3 regions of the Streptomyces vulcanius genome follow, and region 1 is predicted to be linked to each of the others. Evidence: riboswitches for the same ligand, from Rfam matches in the RefSeq annotation. Region 1 holds a riboswitch; each other region holds the start of a gene.
The links. Region 1 has a riboswitch for cyclic di-AMP ahead of ACFPIH_RS27180 (C40 family peptidase). Riboswitches for the same ligand answer to the same signal wherever they lie in the genome.
Positions count from the first base shown of each region.

Region 2: another riboswitch for cyclic di-AMP. It lies ahead of ACFPIH_RS02720 (transglycosylase family protein); the one in region 1 lies ahead of ACFPIH_RS27180 (C40 family peptidase).
Region 3: another riboswitch for cyclic di-AMP. It lies ahead of ACFPIH_RS30130 (transglycosylase SLT domain-containing protein); the one in region 1 lies ahead of ACFPIH_RS27180 (C40 family peptidase).

Region 1 covers NZ_JBHSFK010000018.1:195,567-201,396, forward strand. Annotated here, with positions in the region: gene ACFPIH_RS27165 (C40 family peptidase) at 1-277, opposite strand, end outside; gene ACFPIH_RS27170 (hypothetical protein) at 778-1,131, shown strand; gene ACFPIH_RS27175 (tellurite resistance/C4-dicarboxylate transporter family protein) at 1,109-2,101, opposite strand; gene ACFPIH_RS27180 (C40 family peptidase) at 2,207-3,370, opposite strand; cyclic di-AMP (ydaO/yuaA leader) riboswitch at 3,379-3,543, opposite strand; gene pcrA (DNA helicase PcrA) at 3,775-5,830, shown strand, end outside.
Region 2 covers NZ_JBHSFK010000002.1:103,475-109,304, forward strand. Annotated here, with positions in the region: gene ACFPIH_RS02700 (Ppx/GppA phosphatase family protein) at 1-27, opposite strand, end outside; gene ACFPIH_RS02705 (DUF501 domain-containing protein) at 24-629, opposite strand; gene ACFPIH_RS02710 (FtsB family cell division protein) at 664-1,140, opposite strand; gene eno (phosphopyruvate hydratase) at 1,229-2,515, opposite strand; gene ACFPIH_RS02720 (transglycosylase family protein) at 2,837-3,550, opposite strand; cyclic di-AMP (ydaO/yuaA leader) riboswitch at 3,554-3,722, opposite strand; gene ACFPIH_RS02725 (transglycosylase family protein) at 3,919-4,962, opposite strand; partial or broken gene ACFPIH_RS02730 (cytochrome P450) at 5,174-5,692, opposite strand.
Region 3 covers NZ_JBHSFK010000022.1:11,639-17,468, reverse strand. Annotated here, with positions in the region: gene ACFPIH_RS30145 (glycosyltransferase family 2 protein) at 1-1,136, opposite strand, end outside; gene ACFPIH_RS30140 (GNAT family N-acetyltransferase) at 1,163-2,248, opposite strand; gene ACFPIH_RS30135 (HAD family hydrolase) at 2,517-3,341, shown strand; gene ACFPIH_RS30130 (transglycosylase SLT domain-containing protein) at 3,352-3,834, opposite strand; cyclic di-AMP (ydaO/yuaA leader) riboswitch at 3,839-4,017, opposite strand; gene ACFPIH_RS30125 (polyprenyl synthetase family protein) at 4,464-5,474, shown strand; gene ACFPIH_RS30120 (LolA family protein) at 5,757-5,830, shown strand, end outside.

The sequences.
Region 1 (5,830 bases):
CCTCCTTGCGGGCGGCCTCGTCCCGCAGTGTTCTCAGGGTCCGCTCGGCGGCCGTGGCCTTCTCCTGCGCGCCGTTGTACTTCTCGGTGGCCGTCTCCGCCTCCTGGTAGAGCTTGTCCACCTTGGCGTTGACCTGTGCTGTCGTCAGCTGCGGTTCGGCCTGTCCGGTCCCGTCGAAGGCCGTCGCGGTCGCGGCTCCCGCGAGGGCGAGGGTGAACGCCGTGCGAGCGGTGTTGCCGCCGAGCGGGCGCTGACGGGACTTACGGTGCACTGCCACGTGGGACTGCACGTCCTTTCGTACGACCGCCTCGGCCGTGCGGCCGTCGGACGAGGGCCGTCGGACGGACACACGGGGTGTCAGACGGTCCGCCTCGGCCGTCGCTGGGGAGCGGACGGCGACCGAGGAGAGCGGCTGACGCGTCCGGCGGCGGCCCGCACAGGGGGAGCAGGCCACCGCCGGACTTTCTCGGCGGTGGTGGCCGACTGCCGCCCCTGGCCCGGGCGGCGGTGGGGAGCCGGTCACCTGGGGAAGGACGCTAGGCCCGGCTGTGTGAGGTTGGTTACGTGATGTGCGGAAATGGCACGATCGGATCGCCGGGCGACCGCATCCGCCCAGTGCCCTGGGCTGGTGCGTCGGGTTCGCGCGGGGCCCTGACCGATGCGGGGATTGGGGACATCGGGCCGCGGCGAGCTGCTATGGCACATATATCCAAGCCGGGGCACATGCGGAGGGGCGGTGTCGGGCGGCATGTGCCCGTCTGATTAGCATCCGGCCTCATGGACGTACTCATCCACCTTTTCGTCGGTCTGCACATCATCGGCATCGCCGCGCTCCTGGGCGGCTTCCTCACGCAGATGAAGGCGATGGGCCAGGGCACGGCCCGCTTCGTGCCCGCGATGCTGCACGGTGCGGCGACGATGCTCGTCACCGGCGTGATCCTGGTCGGCCTCAACCAGGCGGACGACCAGCACGTCAACAACATCAAGATCGGCGTGAAGCTGGCCCTGCTGATCGTGATCCTCGGCCTGGTCTATGTGAAACGGGACGACGAGAAGGTGGAGAAACCCCTGTTCGGCCTGGTCGGCCTGCTGACGGTGGCCAACATCTTCATCGCCGTCCTCTGGACGTAGATCTCGACGATCTCGTCACTCGCGACGCCTCGGCCACCGCGCCCGCCGCGACGGCCAGCCAGGCGGCCGCCGCGACCCACAGCAGCACCTGCCCCGGCCCCTTCAGCCCAGGGGCGTCGACGGCGGTGGCCACGGCCGTCAGCCCCGCGGCCGTCATCCCCATCGGGAACACCGTCGCCCACCGCCGTACGTCGTAGCGCGGGCGCGGCCATCGCACCTCGGCGAAGAGCAGCACGGCGTACCAGCACAGGTCGAGCACCAGCAGCGCCACGGTCACCGTGCGCAGGACGCCCCGGTCGTCGTCGTTCCACAGGTACAGGCTCCCGGTGTCGGCCGAGAGGAGCTTCGCGCCCGCGAGCGCCGAGACGGCGAGCGCGCCGCCCGCCACCCACTGGTCCCCGGCGCCCACGACGATCTGCCGCCAGTCGAACCGGATCAGCATCAGCCCGTAGAGCACCAGCCCCAGCCAGAACAGCACCAGCGCGGCGCGGGCCGGCCAGGCCACCGACTCGGCCTCGGCGAGGCTCGCCCCCAGCACCGCGAGGCTCTGTGTGGCCACGCAGCACAGGAACACGGCCCCGGGCATCCGCCGCTCCCAGTGCCGCATGACGGGCACCATCAGCACCGGCCACAGCACGGCCGCCAGGGCCAGCAGCACCGCCGCCAGGGTCTGCCACCCCAGGGCCGACGCGGCCGTCCCCAGCACGGCCGTAGCGGCCACCGCCGTGAGCGCCCCCGGCGTGCCCGCCTCGGCGCGCCACCGCGCGCGCTCCCGCACGAGCCGTACGACGAACTCCACGCCCAGCGCCACCCAGCCGACGCCGGCCAGCGCCAGCGTCACGCGCGACAGCACCTCGTAACCCGTGAGCCGCAGCCCGACGGACAGGACGCCGGTCGCCAGTACGGCGGCCCCGGCCACCGGCGGACGCCGCGCCCACCAGGCGCGCAGGGAGGAGGGGGAGCCGGACATGATGCCGATGCTAAGGAGCACGGCACGGCTTGCGGGAGGGCACGCGCGCGGGAGCGACGAAATACGCGCGGGCGCAGGACAGACGGGGGCGCCGTAGGCGCGTGCTCAGGCCGGTCGCACCACGCTGTGGATGCCCGACTCGCCGTCGTAGTAGATCGACTCCTCGCGGACGTAGGCGCCGGGCTTCGGCGCGTGGATCATCATCCCGTTGCCGATGTAGACGCCGACGTGGCTGACGTCGTCGTAGAAGAAGACCAGGTCGCCGGGGCGGGCGTCGGAGAGGGAGACGGTGGTGCCGGCGTTCACCTGGTCGTAGGTCGTGCGCGGCAGGGAGACGCCCGCGGCCTTCCAGGCGGCCTGGGTGAGGCCGGAGCAGTCGTAGGAGTCGGGCCCGGTGGCGCCCCAGACGTACGGCTTGCCGATCTGCGCGCGGGCGAAAGCGAGCGCCTTCTCGGCCTTGGTGCCGTACGAGGAGTCACTGGAGGACGACGAGGACGACGAGGACGTGGACGACGAGGAAGACGTGTCCGACGACGCGGCGGCGCTCTCCCGCTCCGCGGCAGCCTGCTGCTGCGCCAGTTCCGCCGCCTTGCGCGCGGCCTCCTCCTGCTTCTGCTTCTCGATCGCCGCGAGCCGCGCCTTCTCCTGGGCCGTCAGCTGCGACAGCAGCTCGCGCGCGTCGCTGAGCTTCTTCTGGACGGTCGCCTTGGCGGTCTTCAGCTCGCTCTGCGTGTCATTGAGCGACTCGAGGCTCGCGGTGGCCTCCTGGCGCTTTTTCATCGTCGCCGACTGCTCGGTGACGAAGTCGTCGACCGCGTCCTTCTGGCGTTCGGTCAGCCGGCCCATCAGCTGGGTCTGGTCGAAGTAGTCCTGCGGGGAGTCCGCGAGCACGAAGGTCGACGTGTCGGGAGCGGAGGCGCCGGTGCGGTACTGGGCGGCGGCGTAGGAACCCAGTTCCTCGCGCGCCTCGTTGAGCTTCTGAGTGCGCCGGGCGACGTCGTCGAGCAGGCCGTCGACCTGCTTGCGCTGTTTGGTCGTCTTCTCGCTGGCGGCGTTGTACTTCTCGGTCGCCGACTCCGCCTGGCGGTAGAAATCGTCGACCTTCTTCTCCACCTCCTCCAGGCTCGGGTTGCCGTCGTCGGCGGGCGCGGCGTTCGCCGACTGGGAGAGCAGGGCCACGGAGGTGAGGGCGGCGGTGGCGAGGGCGGGCGTGCGTATGCCCGCCACGCGCGTGCCCGGGAAACGCGGCTTGCGGTGCTGCGACGCCAAGACTGGCGACTCCTTCCATCGTCCGCCTACCGGGTTAGCTGTCGGGTTCGGGCGGATGGGCGCCCTACGGCCGTGTCCCGCAGGGGAGTCGGGCCGATTCACCCCAGAGTTTCGGTGGGTCCCCGGCTCCGGCCGCCGCTCAGGGGGCGCACCGGATTCGGCGGAGGCCGTGCGGCCCGGCGAGGTTCGCCGGTGGGGATCCGTGTGGCCTGCTCGGCACGGTAGCCAACTCGTGTGGCTCCTGTGAAGGTTGATGGGCGATATGCCCGATACATTTTCGTGACCTTGAGCGAAGCCCGCACGTGGGATCACCTGCTGTGATAGCGCCGTGCCGGAAGGTGAGGGCGGCGATGTCCGGGGGACGGCGACGCGTTGTCAGTGGGGCACCCTAGACTCGGAGAGCGATGAGCAGCCTCTTTGACGACAGCTTCCTGGCGAACCTCCAGGCCCCCGCCGGCCACGAGGAGGAACCCCCGCCGCCCGAGGGCGATCACACTCCGGAGCCGCTTCCGGACGATCTGTTCGGCGGGAAGTTCGACATGCCCCCGGACCGGGACGCCCGCGGCCGGGACACCCACGGCCAGGGTGCCCAGAACCAGGGCGCTCACCCCCGGGACGCCTACTACCGCGACGGCGCCCCGCGCCCGGTGATCGACGCGGCAGCGCTCCTGGAGGGGCTGAACGACAACCAGCGCGCGGCCGTCACGCACGCCGGCACCCCCCTGCTCATCGTCGCCGGGGCCGGCTCCGGCAAGACCCGTGTGCTCACCCACCGCATCGCCCACCTGCTCGCCGAGCGGAGCGTCCACCCGGGCCAGATCCTCGCGATCACCTTCACCAACAAGGCCGCGGGCGAGATGAAGGAGCGCGTCGAACAGCTCGTCGGCCCGCGCGCCAACGCGATGTGGGTGATGACCTTCCACAGCTCGTGCGTACGCATCCTGCGGCGCGAGTCGAAGAAACTCGGCTTCACCTCCTCCTTCTCGATCTACGACGCCGCCGACTCCAAGCGCCTGATGGCCCTGGTCTGCCGCGACCTGGACCTCGACCCCAAGCGCTTCCCGCCCAAGTCCTTCAGCGCCAAGATCAGCAACCTGAAGAACGAGCTGATCGACGAGGAGGACTTCGCCGCCCAGGCCACCGACGGCTTCGAGAAGACCCTCGCCCAGGCCTACGCCATGTACCAGTCGCGTCTTCGCGAGGCAAACGCGCTCGACTTCGACGACCTGATCATGACGACGGTCAACCTGCTGCGCGCCTTCCCGGACGTCGCCGAGCACTACCGCCGCCGCTTCCGGCACGTCCTGGTCGACGAGTACCAGGACACCAACCACGCCCAGTACGCCCTCGTGCGCGAGCTGGTCGGCACCGCCGAGCACCCGGTGGACGTACCGCCCAGCGAGTCCGACCTCCAGCCCGCCGAGCTCTGCGTCGTCGGTGACGCCGACCAGTCGATCTACGCCTTCCGGGGCGCGACGATCCGCAACATCCTCCAGTTCGAGGAGGACTACCCGGACGCGACGACGATCCTGCTCGAGCAGAACTACCGCTCCACGCAGACGATCCTCACCGCCGCCAACGCGGTCATCGAGCGCAACGAGTCCCGCCGCCCCAAGAACCTGTGGACCAACGCGGGCGCGGGCGCGCGCATCACCGGCTACGTCGCCGACACCGAGCACGACGAGGCGCAGTTCGTCGCCGAGGAGATAGACCGTCTGACGGACGCGGGCGACGCGAAGGCGGGTGATGTCGCCGTCTTCTACCGCACCAACGCCCAGTCCCGTGTCTTCGAAGAGATCTTCATCCGTGTCGGCCTGCCCTACAAGGTCGTCGGCGGCGTCCGCTTCTACGAGCGCAAGGAGGTCCGGGACGTCCTGGCCTACCTCCGTGTCCTCGCCAACCCGGAGGACTCGGTCCCGCTGCGCCGCATCCTCAACGTGCCCAAGCGAGGTATCGGCGAGCGCGCCGAGGCGATGATCGACGCCCTCTCCCAGCGGGAGAAGATCAGCTTCCCGCAGGCGCTGAAGCGCGTCGACGAGGCATACGGCATGGCCGCGCGGTCGACGAACGCCGTGAAGCGGTTCAATGTGCTGATGGAGGAACTCCGCACGATCGTCGAGTCCGGCGCCGGACCGGCCACCGTCCTGGAGGCCGTGCTCGAACGCACCGGCTACCTCGCCGAGTTGCAGGCCTCCACCGACCCGCAGGACGAGACCCGGATCGAGAACCTCCAGGAACTCGCCGCCGTGGCCCTGGAGTTCGAGCAGGAGACCGGGGAGGGCGAGACACCGGCAGGGCTCGCCGCGTTCCTGGAGCGGGTCGCGCTCGTCGCCGACTCCGACCAGATCCCCGACGACGACGAAGGCGCCGGCGTCATCACCCTGATGACCCTGCACACCGCCAAGGGCCTGGAGTTCCCGGTGGTCTTCCTCACCGGCATGGAGGACGGCGTCTTCCCGC
Region 2 (5,830 bases), on a different contig from region 1:
GCAGTCGACGGCGGCGACGCGGGTCATCGGGCGTCTCCCTCGACCGGCTTGAAGGCGAAGTGGCCCGAGCCGTCCTCCGACGTCTCCACCTGCCATCCCTCACCGGACGGCGGCCCGGCAGGCGTCACGCACGTCCCCTTGCGCCACCACTCCGGCAGCATCGCGAGGGCCTCGTCGCCGAGCGGGTTCACCCCCGGGCCGGCGGCCAGGGAGTGCGCCACGAGCACGTGCAGACACTTCACGCGGTCCGGCATGCCGCCCGCGCTCGGGAAGCCCTTCAGCTCCTCGATCTCGTCCCGGCGGCGGACGTAGTCCTCGTGCGCGGCGCGGTAGGCGGCGGCGAGCTCCGGGTCGGTGCCCAGCCGGTCGGTCATCTCCTTCATCACGCCGTTCGCCTCGAGCGTGCCGATCGCGGAGTTCGCCTTGGGGCACGTCAGGTAGTAGAGCGTCGGGAAGGGCGTGCCGTCGGGCAGCCGGGGGGCCGTCTCCACGACGTCCGGCTGCCCGCAGGGGCACCGGTGCGCGATGGCGCGCAGCCCGCGCGGCGGACGGCCGAGCTGCTGTTTGAAGGCCTGGACGTCCGCGTCGGTGGGCTCGGTGCGCGGGGTGGTCGGCGGGGGATTCTGCATGCTTCGGGGTTTGTCTCTCTGTCAGTTCATCGATTCATCGATCGGAGGCGTCCGCCTTGTCGACGCCGTCCCAGACGTTCACGTACCAGGGGCGGTCGGCCGCTCCGAGGTCCGCGCGGGCCTGCTTGGCCGCGTCCGGGTCGATCACGACGTAGCCGGTCTCCCCCGGCATCACATAGTGCAGCCGCTGCCGGATCTGCTGCTCGGCGTACGCGTCGTCCTGCCAGCGCGCCTTGGTGTCGCGCAGCTGTTCGACCCGCTCGCTGGCCTGCTGCTTCTCCCGCTCCAGATCGGCGATCTCCGCGCGCTGGGAGACGTACTGCCGCATCGGGTAGGCGAGTGCCACGATCAGCGAGCACAGGACGAGCGCGAGCAGCGCTGCGCGGCCGGTGAGGCGGGAGCGGCGGGCCTGGCGTTTGGTCTGCGAACGGTAGACCCGGGCCGCGGTCTGCTCGCCGAGCAGCTTGATCCTGGTCGCGGTGGAGAAACGGTCCCGGTCCTTGACTGCCATCGGCTCTCCGCCTCCCCTCTCACACGCGTACGTCCCCGCACACGGTACGGGACCGGGTGCGGGGACGTACGTACGACTTGGCTCAGCCTCAGCCCTTGAAGCGGGGGAAGGCCGAGCGCCCTGCGTACACCGCCGCGTCGTCGAGGATCTCCTCGATGCGCAGCAGCTGGTTGTACTTGGCGACGCGCTCGGAGCGGGCCGGGGCGCCGGTCTTGATCTGGCCGCAGTTGGTGGCGACGGCCAGGTCGGCGATGGTGACGTCCTCGGTCTCGCCGGAGCGGTGGGACATCATGCACTTGAAGCCGCTGCGCTGGGCCAGCTCCACGGCGTCCAGGGTCTCGGTCAGCGAGCCGATCTGGTTGACCTTGACGAGCAGCGCGTTGGCGGCGCCCTCCTCGATACCGCGGGCGAGGCGCTCCGGGTTGGTGACGAACAGGTCGTCGCCGACGATCTGGACCTTGTCACCGAGCTTGTCGGTGAGGACCTTCCAGCCGGCCCAGTCGTCCTCGAACAGCGGGTCCTCGATGGAGACGAGCGGGTAGGCCGCGACGAGCTCCTCGTAGTACTCCGTCATCTCGGCGGCGGAGCGCTCCTTGCCCTCGAAGAGGTACTTGCCCTCCTTGTAGAACTCGGAGGCGGCGACGTCGAGCGCGAGGGCGATCTGCTCGCCGGGGATGTAACCGGCCTGCTTGACGGCCTCGAGGATGAGGTCGAGGGCCTCGCGGTTGGAGCCCAGGTTCGGGGCGAAGCCGCCCTCGTCGCCGAGGCCGGTGGACAGGCCCTTGGACTTCAGGACGGCCTTGAGGGTGTGGTAGACCTCGGTGCCCCAGCGCAGGGCCTCGGAGAAGGACTCCGCGCCGATCGGGGCGATCATGAACTCCTGGATGTCCACGTTGGAGTCGGCGTGCGAGCCGCCGTTCAGGATGTTCATCATCGGCACCGGCAGCAGGTGCGCGTTGGGGCCGCCCAGGTAGCGGAAGAGCGGCAGGTCGCTGGCCTCGGAGGCGGCGTGCGCGACGGCGAGGGAGACGCCGAGGATCGCGTTCGCGCCGAGGGAGCCCTTGTTGTCGGTGGCGTCCAGGTCGAACATGGCCTGGTCGATCAGGCGCTGCTCGGTGGCGTCGTAGCCGACCAGCTCGGGGCCGATCTGCTCGATGACGGCGAGGACGGCCTTCTCGACGCCCTTGCCCTGGTAGCGGTTGGGGTCTCCGTCGCGGAGCTCGATGGCCTCGAAGGCACCGGTGGAGGCGCCGGACGGAACGGCGGCACGACCCGTGCTGCCGTCGTCGAGGCCGACCTCGACCTCGACCGTGGGGTTGCCTCGGGAGTCCAGGATTTCCCGGGCTACGACGACGTCGATGGACGGCACGAGCATCTCCTTCATGGGATGTGACGCTGGTTGTGCGGGGCCGCGTGGGCCTTGCGACTAGAGCCTAACCGCCTTCGGGGTGTCGGCAGCCGACCGACCGTCCCGTGGACGCACGGTACCCATTGTTTCAGTTCGGAACAAAGAGGGGGTGGCGTGGAGGCGAACACGCGGGCAAAGGAGCAGACAGAGAAAACCCCGCCCCGGTGCGTACGGGGGAACACGCACCGGAGCGGGGGGCCCGTGGGGACAGGGGGGGTGACCCTCACGAGGTCTTCAGGATGCGGGGCCACCATGTGAGCGGCCTGTGGCCCCGCTGGCGAGCGGGTGTCACTTCAGGTGCAACTGCTGACCCGGGTAGATGAGGTCGGCGTCCACGACGATGTCCTTGTTCAGCTCGAACAGCTTCTGCCAGCCGCCCTTGACGTCGTGCTTCTCGGCGATGGAGCTGAGGGTGTCGCCCTTGACGACCTTGTACTCGCCGTCGCCCTTCTTGACCTTCGTGCCGGTCGGGGTGGTGACGGTCTTGCTGCTCTTCTCGCTCTTGGTGGCGGCCGGGCGCTCGGTGGAGCGGGAGGCGGCCTGCTCGTCGGAGCGGGACTCTTTGGAGGAGGAAGAGGAGGAGGAGCTGCTGCCGGAGTTCGAGCTCGAGGAGCTGCTGCCGTTGTACGAGGCGCCGGAGAGACCGACACCGCAGACCGGCCAGGCACCCTTGCCCTGGCCCGCGAGGACCTTCTCGGCGATCTCGATCTGCTGGGACTTGCTGGCCTGGTTGGCCTGCGCGGCGTACGCCGTGCCGCCGTACGCGGCCCAGGTGGACGCGGAGAACTGCAGACCGCCGTAGTAGCCGTTGCCGGTGTTGATGGACCAGTTGCCACCGGACTCGCACTGGGCGACGGTGTCCCACTCGGAGGCCGTGGCGGCGGAGGCGTTCCCGGCCGCCATCAGCGGGGCGGCGATGGCGACACCGGTGACGCCGGCGAGAGCGGCGACGCGGGTGGCCTTGGACGGGCGGCGATGCTTGCCCTTGCTGGAAAACAGCATGGTGGATCCCCTCACCGACGCCTGCGAGGTGAGCTGTCGGGTTCGGGCCGGTTGAGTTGCCCGGCCGCACACCTCGCGGTGCGCGGCTTCACCCCGAGCCGGTTCCAGCGTCAACCGCTGTCCCCGGCACTTACCTTGGGTCCCCCGCTCCTGCCTACGGCGCTTGACGCGACGACTGTTCCCGGGCCGCCACTGGCAGGATTCGGCGTTGGCGACGGCCGGGGCTCGGGATGCCGAGCGGTGATGACCGTAGACACGGCATCGACGTAAATTCAAAGACGATCAGGGCTTCTGAGACTCATCCCACACTTTCACCAAACCGGACATTAGATGGCGAAGTGGGGCGTGAACTTCAGTCGTTCTGCGCCTTATTGGATACCCGTGTCGAGTATCTGACCGGCCTCGATGTTGCCCGGGTCGGTACCGATGACGTCCTTGTTCTCGTCGTAGAGCGCACGCCATCCGCCGTCGAGGTCAAGGGAGTCGGCGATGGAGGCGAGGGAGTCCCCCTCCTGAACGATGTACGTCGAGGCGGCATGACGGCCGGAGGAGGCGGGGGCGGGGCCGTCCACCGCGCTTTCGTCGGCGAGGGTGCCGCGATGCTTCCCGGAGCCGAGGGAACCGGTGTCGACCAGGGTCCAAGAGCCCGCCTCCTGGGTCGCGTCGTCCGCGTCACCCGTCCCGGAGGCGTCTGCGGACGAGCCGTCGGTCGCCCGCGAGTCACCCTCGGATCCGGCGGACACATCCGACTTACCGGACCCCTCCGTAGGGGAGGAGGAAGCGGACGACGAGGAACCGCTGGGCGAACCCGTCGAACCCGTCGCCGAGTCGGCGCCATCTTGGCCGGAATCACTGGAGCTGTCGGCATCGTTGGAGCTCGACGAGTCGGACGATCCGGAAGAGTCGGACGATCCGGAAGAACCCGAAGAGTCGGAAGAATCGTCGGATTCCCCCTTGGACAGGTCGGACAATCCGGAGGACACGGACGAGTCGGACGAGTCGCCCGCCACGCCGGTGTCCACGCTCAGCGAGCCCGACTCCTTGGTCAGCCCGGAGGTCAGCGCACAGGTGCCCCACGCGCCCACACCCTCGCCCGCGAGGAGCTTCTGGGCGACGGCGATCTGCTGGTTGCGGCTGGCCAGGTCGGGGCTCTTGGCGTAGTCGAGTCCGCCGTACGCCTCCCAGTCGTCCTGGGTGAGGTTCAGACCGCCGTACTCGCCGTCACCGCCGTCGGCGCTCCACGAGCCTCCGGTCTCACACTGCGCCACCTTGTCCCACACCGTGCCGTCGGCCGCGCTCGCGCCACTCGCGGCGAGCAGCGGGATGGCGATGGCGGAGCCGGTCACTCCGGCGGCGACGAGGAGGGCCGGAGCCTGACGGGGGCGACGGTGACGACCGTTCCCGGAGAGCATGCGAGGGCCTTTCTCTGGACAGCAGTGACCGGCGCGGCGGGTGCGACGGGTGTGCATATGCGCCGCGCTGACGAATGAACGTATCGGCAGACGATCACTTGTCACAAGTTAATGCCGCGCAGATCACGTGAAGATCACAGAGTTGAGGGCTGGTCACCTTCGCTCCGCCGGACGGTCACACTGCCCCTGACCTGTGGTCAGTCACCCCCAGTCATGCACCGGGTGCGGTGAACTCGACCGGCAGTGTGCGCAGTCCCCGCATGATGAGCCCGCCGCGCCATCTCAAGTCGGCCGGATCCACGGCGAGTCGCAGGTCGGGGAGCCGGGTGAGGAGCGTGGCGAGCGCGGTCCGGCCCTCCAGACGGGCGAGCGGGGCGCCGAGGCAGTAGTGGATGCCGTGGCCGTAGCCGAGGTGCTGATTGTCACGGCGGGAGAGGTCGAGGGTGTCCGGTTCGGCGAACCGGGCGGGATCCCGGTCGGCCGCGGCGAGGACGACCAGGACGGGGTCTCCGGCTTCGATGTCCTCGCCGGCGAGGGTGAGGGGCTCGGTGGCGAAGCGCCAGGTGGCCAGTTCCACGGGCCCGTCGTAGCGGAGCAGTTCCTCGACGCCGGTTTCGAGGAGAGCGTGGTCTCCGTCCCCCAGTGACCGCTGAAGCCGCCGGCGCTGCTCGGGGTGGGTGAGGAGGGCGTAGGTGCCGTTGCCGATCAGATTCACGGTCGTCTCGACGCCGATCTGACCGGTAGCAGAAAGAATGGAGTAGCCGGGCCCGTCCGCCTTGACCGCGTTGGGGTCGATGATCGCACTCTCCCCCTTGTCCCTGGGCGCCTCGCTCCGCACCTCCGCCAGCAGGCCGGCACGAAGCTGGCC
Region 3 (5,830 bases), on a different contig from region 1:
TCCGCCGCCCGGCTCGCGGTCAGCGTCCGCGCGTAGGCCAGCCCCCTGGGCAGTCGGGCGAGGAACGCGGGCAGCAGCCCGGGCCGGTTGACGAGGACGGCGGTGAGGTAGGCGGTGAGGCCGGCGCCGTAGCCGTACGCCTGGGTCTCCAGGTCCCGCCAGGTCTCCCGATGGTGGTGCCAGACCAGGGCGTACGGCGTGTAGTGCAGCCGGTGCCCCTCGGCGAGGACGCGGACGAACCCGTAGAGGTCGTCGCCGCCGCGCGCGAGGGTGCCCGCGCCGGTCGCCGGGTCGAAGCCGCCGACCGCGCGCAGCACCTGTGTACGGAAGGCCATGTTGGCGCCGGAGCCGAACCGGCCCGCGGTGAACGGGAACAGCGGCTCGCCGGCGGGCGGGTCGGCGGGGTCGTAGGTGCGCGGCGCGAAGCCCTTCGCGAAGCCGCCGTGGCTCTCCAGGAGGACCTGGGCGGGCGTGCGCAGCCGGGCCGGCAGGATCAGCCCGGTGGCGCAGCCGAGGCCGGGATCGGAGCCGAAGGACGCGGTGAGTTCGGTGAGCCAGCGCGGATCGGCCACGACGTCGTCGTCGGTGAAGGCGATCACCTCGCCGTGCGCCGCCGCGACGCCCGTGTTGTGCGCGACGGCCAGCCCGGGCACCGGCTCGGTCACGTACCGCACGCGCTCGGCGTACTTGCGTTCGACCAGTTCCCGGGTCGCGTCCGTGACGGGCGCGTTGTCGACGACGACGATCTCGAAGTCGGGGTGGTCCTGGGCGAGCATCGAGTCGAGGGCGTGGGCGAGCCGGTCGGCGCGCTCGCGGGTGGCGATGACGACGGACACCGACAGTGGCGCGGCGGAGGGCGCCGGTACGGGCGGCGACGTCTCGGGAGCGTGCTCACGGGCCGCCGACGTGAGGAGCACCGTCCTCGGATCGGCTCCCTCCGGTACCGACCCGAGCAGTGTCCCGACCGGGCGCCCGCCCCGCCTCACGAGCAGGAACACGTCGCCGTGCGTGACGGGCGGGCTGCCCGGGCCGGGTTTGAGGACCCCTCCTCCGTCCAGCTCCAGCTCGGCGACCTGCACTGGTCCGATGCCGAGAAACGTCTCTGTCTCCTGCTGTACGCGTGTCGCGTGTGACATGAACCCCCCCTGGGCCAGGACGATCGTCATGACCGGCGCAGCCGGCCCGCCCCCTTCAAGGACCGTGCGGCGAGCGCGGCGAGCCTCGGCCGGCCGCGCACGAAGTGGTGCGCGCGGCGCGCCGGCTCACGGCTGAGCCAGTGGAGCGCGGCGCCCGCCCCCGGGCGCGTCCACGCTCCCTCGTACACGGGGGTCTCCCCGGTTTTCAGCGACTCCTTGTACTCGGCCGCGCCCCGCCCCAGGTCGAGCAGGCCTATCCCCTCGGCGGCGGCGGCCTCGGCCATCCGCAGATGCAGCACCAGGCCCGGTGAGTACTTCGACAACTCCGTGTCGTACGACGGAAACCAGCAGGCCAGGACGGTGGCTGAACGTAACCCGAAGTGCGCGGCGACCGGTTCGTCACCGGCGTACAGGACGGACAGCGTGCCGGCGCACTCCGGCGCGCGCGTCGTGTGCAGCGTGTGCACGAGCCGGGTGATCCACTCCTGCGAGAACCGGTCCCGGCGGCCGGTCCTGCGGTACTGGGCCGACTTCCACGCCATGAGCGTGCGCAGCGCGGCGGGGTCGCGTTCGTCGAACACGAACCGCACCTCCCCGACCTGGCGGCCGAGCCTGCGCTCCTTGGCGAGTGTGGTCTTCAGGAACTTCGGCGACTGGGCCCGCAGGACGGACTCGTACGTCTCGTAGCCCTTCTCGACGTCGATGACATAGGCGCTGTACTCGGCGGCGGCGTGCGGCACGAACAGGCCCTGTTCCGCCTCCAGGTTGTCGAAGGCGAAGGTGGACAGGGAGCACTCCCGCATCAGTTCGTCGGTGTCGATGCTCAGCCCGGGGGCGAGTACGGCCCCCTGCGCGTCGGACACGCCGTACGCGAGTGCCTGGCCCCGGCCCAACGGGCCGCGCTCGTGGGGCAGGAAGCCGACCGGCTCGCGCCCCTCGTACACCACTGCCACCCGCGTACGCGGCCGTACGCGGCCCATTGCTTCGGTGAACTCCGGTTCCATGAACGGGTTGCGCGGTGCGGTCGACACTGCGCGCAGCGCGCGCCACCGACTCCGTTCCCCCTCGCCGAGATCCTCAGGACTCAGCACACGAATGCGCCCACTGCTCAACCTGACCCCCCGATCAAGTCCCCCCTGGACACAGGGAAGGTACCGCTACCAACCGGGCGCACGGTAGGTAGTGGAGCAAGTTGTTGCCAATCGGTGCAGAGGTCTTTAACCGGTCTGTACCCGGCGATGCGGGCGAACGGTGAGAGCACCGGATCGTCGTGGGCGTCTCCGGTCAACAATCAAAGGGGAGTTGGCACAAGCGTGCCGGACTTCGGCCTCGTTCGATTCGCGTCGAGTCCGCAGGGTGCGGGATCCGTATTCTCTGATCATGGCCGCACCCACCGCTAATGCCTCGCGCACCGCGTACTCCCTCATCGCCACCGACCTGGACGGAACGCTGCTGCGCGGCGACGACACCTTCTCCGACCGGTCGCTCGCCGCGCTCGCGCGGGTGTCGGCCGCCGGGGCGCGCCACCTGGTGGTGACCGGCCGGCCCGCGCCCCGGGTACGGCCGCTGCTCGACCGGCTGCACAGCAGAGGGCTCGCGGTGTGCGGCCAGGGCGCGCAGCTGTACGACGTCGGTGCCGACCGTCTGCTGTGGTCGGTCACCCTGGACCGGGAGCTGGCGGAGACCGCGATCGGCAAGATCGAGGCCGAGATCGGGGAGGTGTACGCGGCCGTGGACCAGGACGGTGTCGACGGGCTGACGCTCATCGAGCCCGGCTACACGATGCCGCACCCGACCCTGCCCGCCCTGCGCGTCGGCGACCGCGACGACCTGTGGTGCGCGCCGATCAGCAAGGTGCTGCTGCGCCATCCCGCCCTGTCCGACGACGAGTTGGCGGCCACGGCCCGCGCGGTGGTCGGTTCGCTCGCCACCGTCACCATGTCGGGTCCCGGCACGGTGGAGCTCCAGCCGTGCGGGATCACGAAGGCGACGGGCCTCGCCCTGGCCGCCGAACACCTGGGGCTGCGGCCCGAGGACACCATCGCCTTCGGTGACATGCCCAACGACATCCCGATGTTCGACTGGGCCGCCCGCGGGGTGGCGATGGCCAACGCGCATCCCGAACTCAAGGCGGTGGCCGACGAGGTGACGACGTCGAACGAGGACGACGGCGTGGCCGTCGTCCTCGAACGTCTCTGGCCGTGAGGCGCCTGGGTCAGTACGCGCCGAAGACGTTGTCGATCGAGCCGTAGCGCGCCGCCGCGTAGTTGCAGGCTGCGGTGATGTTCGCGACCGGGTCGTAGGGGTCCCACGACGTGCCGGCCACGTGGTAGGCCTGGAAGGTCGGGTCGATGGTCTGGAGCAGGCCCTTGGAGGGGGTGCCGGCGGCGGCGTTGGAGTCCCACAGGTTGATGGCGTTCGGGTTGCCCGAGGACTCCCGCATCACGTTGCGGTAGATGCCGTTGTAGGTGCCGGGGATGCCCTTCTGGGCCATGATCGCGAGCGACTCGCGGATCCACCCGTCGAGGTTGTTGGCGTATCCGGCGGTCGTCACCGTCGTGGCCGTGGTCGCGGTGGTGGCCGCGGAGGCGCCGGTGGCGCCGATGAGCGGAAGGGCGAGCACGGCCGCGCCGGTGGCGGCGACGGCGAGCGTGCGGGCGAGGCGGCGGGGACCGCGGTTCTGAGCGGCAGCAGGCATGGCGAAGTGTCCTCTCCGTCGCCTGCGAGGTGAGCTGTCGGGTTCGGGCGGGAGCTGCCCGGCCGCGTCCCGGGGAGGGACGCGGCTTCACCCCAAGCCGTAACGGAATGCCCCATGTGAAATGAAACATCCGGTCCGGCGACTTACCTGGTTCCCCCGCTCCTGCCATGGCGTTCTAGGTGGGTGTCGGAGCGGCGGCAGGATTAGGCGTCCGCTCGACAGGCCGGGAACGTATGCGAGAGCACATGTCCGGAACAAGTGGCGGATTCACAGATGACCCCTATTGACCTTGGTCTGTGGCTTATGAGGTACTTGATCCTTTGTTGCTGCAAAGCGTCAACTCGCTTGACGGGTGAGAGGGGTCGGGGTGCGGGGAACGGGAACCCGGGGAGGGTCGGTTCGTCCGGCCGAGTGAGCCAACTCACCGGCTTCCACAAGAAGGGCGAAACGGGTAATAAACCCAGATGGCCGCGTAAGGGGTGCCCGCTTCCCGGTGAGACCGCCCGAGCTGTAACCGTGGGGGCTCGTGGTGATCGAAACATGACCGGATACGCTGACTTGAGTGAGCTCAGAGACCTATCGACAAACCGCGTAATCGCCAGCAGACACCAGCAGACAGGAGACTCCTCGTGACCGTCGTCGAGCCGTTCGGGCTGAGCGTGCGGGACCAGGCTCTGGAAGCCGATGTCCAGGCCGGATTGGCGGCTGTCGAGGAAGGCTTGCTCGAGGCCACCAAGAGTGAGGTGCCGTTCATCACGGAGGCGGCCCAGCATCTGCTGCGAGCCGGAGGGAAGCGATTCCGGCCACTCCTCGTGATGCTCGCGGCGCGGTTCGGCGACCCGTACGCGCCCGGGGTCGTACCGTCGGCCGTGGTGGTGGAACTGACCCATCTGGCGACCCTGTACCACGACGACGTCATGGACGAGGCGGCGGTCCGGCGCGGGGTGCCCAGCGCCAACGCCCGCTGGGGGAACTCGCTCGCCGTCCTCACCGGCGACTTCCTCTTCGCGCGCGCCTCACACATCCTCGCCGACCTCGGCCCCGAGGCGGTCCGCGTACAGGCCGAGGCGTTCGAACGGCTGGTCACCGGCCAGATCCTGGAGACGGCGGGCCCGGTCGACGGCCGTGACCCGGTGGAGCACTACCTGGACGTCCTCGGCGGCAAGACGGGCTCCCTGGTGGCGGTCTCCTGCCGCTTCGGCGCGATGATGTCGGGCGCCGACGACACCGTGGTCGACGTGCTCACCCAGTACGGGGAGCGGCTCGGCGCCGCCTTCCAGCTGGCGGACGACGTCCTGGACATCGCCTCCGACTCCCACGAGTCCGGCAAGACCCCCGGCACCGACCTGCGCGAGGGCGTCCCCACGCTGCCGGTGCTGCGGCTGCGCGAGCGGGCGGCGCAGCAGTCGCTGCCCGAGGACGTCGCGCTGTGCGAGCTGCTCGACTCCGACCTGAGCGACGACGCCAAGCTCGCGGAGGCGGTCGCGGCCCTGCGCGCCCATCCGGCGCTCCAGCAGGCCCGCCGCGACACCGTGCGGTACGCGGAGGAGGCCCGGGCGGCGCTGGCCCCCCTCAAGGACTGCGACGCGAAGGCGGCCCTGACGGAACTCTGCGACGCGGTGGTCCACCGCGCCGGCTGACCGACGCCGCGCCGGGTTCTCCGGGAGGGCGCCGGCCCTTGCGGGACGCGGCCTGCCGGGGGTGACCCCTACGGGTCGGGAGTACGCCGCGGCCCTCGACGTCATACCCCAGACGTACGCGGAGTTGGCTCCCGGGTCTGACGCTTCTTCGTGTGCGATTTGGTCAGATGGGAACCAGGGAAAACACCACCGCTCACCGATTCGGGTGAGAATGGCGGCTCGGGGTGGGGACGTTACATCGCGAGATGACCAGCCGCCGCCGACGACGGAGGTAAGGCACACATGGCACCGAACGCATCCGACGACATCACGACCGCCGGAGACGCGGCCGACCCGCGCCTCGGGCGCCGCAAGGC